2 linked regions of the Breoghania sp. L-A4 genome follow. The protein of the gene in region 1 interacts with the protein of each later gene in a pairwise test. Links are inferred from orthologs where the notes say so. Each region holds a gene or a part of one and is shown on either strand. Other genes may lie near its edges.

Evidence for each region.
Region 2: the proteins of cysE (region 1) and cysK interact in binary tests that used the Escherichia coli proteins (3 or more experiments, as listed by UniProt). The link is inferred for Breoghania sp. L-A4 from one-to-one orthologs.

Annotation. Positions count from the first base shown.
Region 1 is NZ_CP031841.1:3,298,031-3,301,231, reverse strand. Bases 320-3,201 are described here. They hold cysE (serine O-acetyltransferase), read left to right. Parts: upstream 320-1,281; coding sequence 1,282-2,121; downstream 2,122-3,201. Other genes in these bases: D1F64_RS15085 (gamma carbonic anhydrase family protein), read left to right, coding at 3,201-3,201; D1F64_RS15090 (hypothetical protein), read left to right, coding at 2,819-3,145; D1F64_RS15095 (DUF3126 family protein), read left to right, coding at 2,259-2,474; D1F64_RS15105 (hypothetical protein), read left to right, coding at 320-1,100. Outside these bases: more of D1F64_RS15105, read left to right, coding at 105-319.
Region 2 is NZ_CP031841.1:248,896-251,961, forward strand. The notes cover bases 52-2,798. They hold cysK (cysteine synthase A), read right to left. Parts: upstream 2,033-2,798; coding sequence 1,070-2,032; downstream 52-1,069. Other genes in these bases: trpS (tryptophan--tRNA ligase), read left to right, coding at 52-727; D1F64_RS24145 (GDCCVxC domain-containing (seleno)protein), read right to left, coding at 779-1,006; D1F64_RS01215 (HAD-IA family hydrolase), read right to left, coding at 2,236-2,798. Outside these bases: more of trpS, read left to right, coding at 1-51; more of D1F64_RS01215, read right to left, coding at 2,799-2,904; dut (dUTP diphosphatase), read right to left, coding at 2,946-3,066.

The sequences.
Region 1 (3,201 bases):
GCTTGCGGCTGGCTCTTGCGGTGTGACTGCGCCGTGCAAGCTCCTGGCGCCATCATCACTTCAAGAGCCTGAGACGGTGATTCAAGACGGGCTGCGGCGTGTTGTTGAACGGCGGCGCCCATGGCGTGGTGCCCCGTAAAGCTGACAGGGCGGGCGCGAAGTGCGATGATCAAGCGTGGCTTGCGCGCAGCCCACGACTGGGGCGCGCGCTCCCATGCGGCGGCGAGGCAACGCCGAGCGGGTCCGATATCCCGACCGCCGCAACACTCCCATGGATGCAGCCTGTTTGGCCGCCGATGAATGGAGTTGATTTCATGACCTTGAAATTTGGAACGCCGCGCGTCAGCTCGCGGACGCGGCGAGACCCCGACACGAGACGCGACGTCACGACCTATACGATTTGCGTGACGGTCGAGAACGATGACGGGTCGGCGGATGTCGATACCAGCGTGACGCTGTACTATCAGGATCGCGACACGACACCGGGGACGCCTCCGGGTGCGATCATCAGCACGATTTGCACCCGAAGCATCACGGTGCCCAGGCGCCGTGTTATCCGCGATGCCGGCGGCAATGTCGTGATCGAGGCGAACGGCACCATTGATGTATGCTGTACCTTGCGCGGACGGCCGCTCGACGGGCAGGAGTTCATCGCCGTTGGAGGCACCACCAAGGACAGCGATGGAGATGTCCAGTCCGGAGGCCGCGGCAATTTCTATTCGCCGACGCTGACCTACACCCGTCCGCGGCGCGTCTCGATGCGCCCGGGCGAAAAATTGCCGTACAGCTCGCTGGTCGGCGTTGGCTTCGACAAGGTGGAGGCGCTCAAGGTCACCGCCGCGCTGGAGGTGCCTCCGGGATGGGATCTCGATTTTCCCGGTCCCGCGCCGAAGGGCCCATACCCGGCGGCGTTCGAGTTCACCGTGCGGGCGCGACCCGGCGCCGCGGCCGGCGAGACCATGCGCCTGACGTTGCGCACGCACCTTCCCAGCGAAGGCGACGCGCAATGCGAGGAGACCATCATGGATTTCGTCGTCGGCGATCCGGACACCTGTTGTCCGTGCTGCGGCGCGTCGAAGGATGGCGGGCCGCCGGTGTAACGGTCATCGGGCTCGTTCCTTTTGGCGAGAGCCGGCGGGCAACCTATATGCAAGACTTGCCGCTTAGGCTGATGGCCGCCTGTGGGCGTTTTGGCGTATAGTGGGCGAAGCGCTTGACCGAATGCCGGATCGAATGTCCGGGCGCGCTGCCTGGTGCGCGAGATGATGCGAGGAGCATGGGATGACCCAATCGACACGCCTTGCCGGGAAGCCCGGTATCGCCAGTCACGATCCCGTTTGGGATCAACTGCGCGCCGAAGCGGAAGCCGCCGTCGCGCGCGAGCCCGTTCTGGGCGGCTTTCTGCATGAGAATATCCTCAATCACCGGCGGCTCGAGGACGCGGTCGTGCACCGTATCGCCGACCGGCTGGACCATGCGGCGGTGTCCGGCGCGCTGATCCGCCAGACCTATCACGACGCGCTCGACGACGATCCCGAGATTGCGGCGATCTTCCGCGTGGATCTGGCCGCCGTCTGCGACCGCGATCCCGCCTGCACGCGCTTCATCGAGCCGATGCTCTATTTCAAGGGCTTCCATGCGCTGCAGTCGCACCGTTTGGCGCACTGGCTGTGGGGCCGCGGCCGCGAGGACATGGCGCTGTTCCTGCAGTCGCGGGTCTCGGAAGTGTTTCAGGTCGATATCCATCCCGCGGTGCCCGTCGGGCGCGGCATCTTCTTCGACCACGCAACCGGCATCGTCGTCGGCATGACGGCGGTCATCGAGGACGAGGTCTCCATCCTGCAGGGGGTGACGCTGGGCGGCACCGGCAAGGTGCGCGGCGACCGGCACCCGAAAATCCGCCGCGGCGTGCTGATCGGCGCGGGCGCGAAGATCCTCGGCAACTTCGAGGTCGGCTGCTGCTCGCGGGTGGCGTCGGGCTCCGTCGTGCTGGCGCCTGTGCCCCCCAACACCACCGTGGCGGGGGTCCCGGCGCGCATCGTCGGCAAGGCCGGTTGCGCCGAGCCGTCGCGGTCGATGGACCAGCTGCTTGGTGAAAAGGCCGAGAAAAGCGACGGCTGACAGTTGGCATCACCGCCCGATCGTGGTTTAGCTGCGCGGAGCATGTTCGCGCGGCGGGTATGCCGCACGCGCCGCAATTTCGTGACATTTCCAGCCCAGCACGGCCGTTTCACGACAGCCTTCAAAGGAGACAACCGGTGAAGCCACAGGAAATCGCCAAACTTCAAGCCTATCTGCAGCGGAAGTTCGACCTTCCGGCGATTTCGATCAGGGCGCGGCCCCGCAAGGACGATTCAGCCGAGGTCTACATCGGCGAGGAATTCATCGGTGTGCTCTATCGCGACGACGAGGACGAGGATCTGAGCTGGAGCTTCCAGATGGCGATCCTCGAGATGGATCTCGACGAGGCATAGGCGAGCCTGTCGCGGACAGGCTGCTGTTTCAAAGTGGGACGAAGGCGGGGCTGGCGTTGCGCCCGGAGCTGTCCCAAAGCCGCTCCCGGGGAATGCTCCGGGAGCCGGCGGAGAGCCCGGACCGCGATGGATCGATGCGTCCACGGCTCCCCAGGCACTTCCCAAAATTCTGCAAACCTCTGACATAAAAGATGAATTCTTTCGCGCGGGCCGGAAGCCCGTGGCGCTCGCTCGCCCACGGCGGATCTGGCTCCATCCCGGCACGGTCATTGCTTAATGATATGTTAATATCGGGGCCGTCGCACGATGACGCATGGCGACGCGGCTGAATGAGGAGTGTTGGGGTGCCTTGGGATCTTATTGTCGCGAGTTACGCGGTGTGTACCGGATTTGTCTGCGCCGGCATTATCGGCAGCCTGTACCAGTTGCTGAAAAACAGTCCGCCGCGGTTCGATTTCGGCGCCGAGACCATCGGCGCGATCGTCTCGGCCATTTTCGTGTGCCTGTTCGCTGGCCCCTTCATCATCATGCGCAACGCCATTCGCGGACGCCGTATCGAGCAGCGGCCTCTGGGCTGGCTGGTTGCCAGTTCCACGATCGCCGGCATGTGGAGCCTGTGCTCGGGGATCGTCATCCTGCAATTCGCGCTTGCCGTCGCGCACACGGTTTGAGACCTCCCGTGCAGGCGCGCCACGCGAGCCGCGCGCAAACGGGGCAGGAGACGACG
Region 2 (3,066 bases), 3.0 Mb from region 1 along the record:
GACCCAGTTCAAGGAAAAGGCCGGCAAGAACCGCGAGAACGCCTCGACAGGCCTGTTCGTCTATCCCAACCTGATGGCCGCCGACATTCTGCTGTACAGGGCGACCCATGTGCCGGTGGGCGAGGATCAGAAGCAGCATCTGGAGCTGACCCGCGACATCGCGCAGAAATTCAACAACGATTACGCCGGACGGATCGCGGACATGGGTCACGATCCGGAGGCGGGCTATTTCCCGCTGACCGAGCCGATCATCGCGGGCCCCGCCACCCGGGTGATGAGCTTGCGCGAGGGCACCAAGAAGATGTCGAAATCCGACCCTTCCGATCTGTCGCGCATCAATCTGACCGATGACGCCGACACGATTTCGAAGAAGATCCGCAAGGCGAAGACGGACGCCGAAGCGTTGCCCAGCGAGACCGACGGGCTGAAGGACCGTCCCGAGGCGGCCAATCTGGTCGGCATCTACGCGGCGCTCGCTGAACACAGCCCGGAACAGGTGCTGAACGACTTCGGCGGCTCGCAGTTCTCCACTTTCAAGCCCGCGCTGGCCGACCTCGCGGTCGCCAAGCTCGCGCCGATCGCCGATGAGATGCGCCGCTTGAAGGACGACACGGCCTATATCGACCAGGTGCTGGGAGCCGGCGCCGACCGCGCCGACGCCATTGCGCGTCCGGTCATGCAGGGCGTCAAGGACATCACCGGCTTCCTGTCGACCCGCAAGGGCTGAGACCCGGAAACGTTGGGCATTCTGGGGGCGGCTTACGAGCCGCCCCTGTTGCTATGGGCAACAGTGTGCGTCCTTGCCCGACGCGCGGGCGTCCTGGATCGGCGGGCATGGCACATCGCCGAACGAACAAAACACGCAGCAATCACCCGCTTTCGGTTTGAGCAGACCCCCGCACCCCTTGCATGTGTAGAAGAACTGGCAGGCGTCCGTCGGCATCTGCTCGCATTCCGCATGACCGCAACGGGGACAGGTCAACGTCGATTGAAGAATCGTCGTCATTGCAGCGGCCTTCGTTTGCTCAGCGGACATTCACGTCGTTTTCCCAAGTCCGCCGTCGCACGCTCAGACGTCCAGCCCTTCGAACAGCGCGGTCGACAGATAGCGTTCCGCGAAGGACGGGATGATCACCACGATCGTCTTGCCCACCATCTCCGGCCGCTGGCCGACCTTGATCGCGGCAGTCAGCGCGGCGCCGGACGAGATGCCGACCGGCAGGCCTTCCAGCTTCGCCACCAGGCGCGCCATCTCGAAGGACTCGTCGTTGGTGACGGTGATCACCTCATCATAGGCGGAAGTGTCGAGAATTGCCGGGATGATGCCCGCGCCGATGCCCTGGATCTTGTGCGGGCCGGGCTGGCCGCCGGACAGGATCGGGCTGTCGGCCGGTTCTACGGCGACCACGTGCAGGTCGGGTTTGCGGCTCTTGAGCACCTGGGAGACGCCGGTGATCGTGCCGCCCGTGCCGATGCCGGAGACGAAGACGTCGATGTTGCCCTTGGTGTCGTTCCAGATTTCCTCGGCTGTCGTCTTGCGGTGGATCTCCGGATTGGCCGGGTTCTCGAACTGCTGCGGCATCACGGCGTCGGGAATCTCGGACAGCAATTCGTCCGCGCGGGCCAGCGCCCCCTTCATCCCCTTGGAGCCATCGGTGAGTTCGAGTTCGGCGCCAAGCAGCGCCAGCATCTTGCGCCGTTCCACCGACATGGTCTCCGGCATCACCAGAATGATGCGGTAGCCGCGCGCCGCCGCCACGAAGGCCAGCGCGATGCCGGTGTTGCCCGACGTCGGCTCGACCAGCGTCGTCTTGCCCGGCGTGATCTTGCCGTCCCGCTCCAGCGCGTCGATCATGGCGACGCCGATGCGGTCCTTGACGCTGCTCAGCGGGTTGAAGAATTCCAGCTTCGCCAGCAGGTTCGCATTGACGCTCTTTTCCTTGGCAAGCCGGTCCAGCCGTACGATCGGCGTGTCGCCGACCGTGTCCACGATGGAGTTGTAAATCCGGCCTCGTCCGCGCTGCTCGGTCATTTGGGGTTCCTCGCCACTTCGCTAAAAATCGTTGGATGAACGTCTCTTGCAACCCGGCTTCTGCGGCCGGGAGGCAGAAGACTAGAACTGCTTGTCAAAATGCGCGAGTCCGCTTTGCCGCCTTCTCCGCATATGGCGGAAAAAATTGTTCCAACAAGACACGCCGTCTTGGCAGAGATTCAGTGCTCGCAGCGACCCGCGCGTCAGGCGGCCGCGGGCGACAGCCCCAGCATGCCGCCAAGCGCCGCCATGTCATGGATGACGTCTGCGCCTGCGGCCCTCAACGCCTCTGCGCTGGTCTCCGGGTCACCCGCATAGCCCACGGCGCGCATGCCGGCGGCCACCGCCGCCAACACGCCCGGGACACTGTCCTCGACGACAACGCAGCCCGCCGGCTCATGCCCCATGCTGCGCGCCGCGTGCAAAAAAAGATCCGGCGCCGGCTTGCCGTTTTCGACCATGGAGGCGGAAAACAGCACATCGCCCAATAGCGGCAGAAGGCCGGTGACGCCGAGCGTGATGCGCATCTTGGAGACCAGGCCGGAGGAGGCGACGCAAAACGGCACGCCCGCGGCATGCAGCCGCTCGATCTGCGCATGAACCCCGGGAATCGCCGGAACGCCCTGCGCGAAAATCGCTTCGGTTTCGCTGTGCAACCGATCGACCCAGTCCGCGCCCAGGTCCAGCCCGCTTTGCGCCTCGACCATCTTCTGGATCGACGCCGCGCTGCGGCCTGTGAAAGTCCTTCGACTTTCCGCATAGGTCATGGGAAAGCCGTCGCGGGTCAGGACGTCCGCCAGCATCTCGTTGGAACGCTTTTCGGTATCGACGAGAACGCCGTCGCAATCGAAGATGACCAGATCAGGCAGCATGATGGAATTCCAGGGAACTGTGAGGACTGTGGGGCGCGATGTCAGTGCGTTCCGGTTGACCCGAAGCCGCCGGTGCCGCGCCCGGAGTCGTCCAGACTGCCGGTTTGCTGCAGCTCGGCGCGATACACCCGCGCGACCACGAGCTGGGCGATGCGCGCGCCC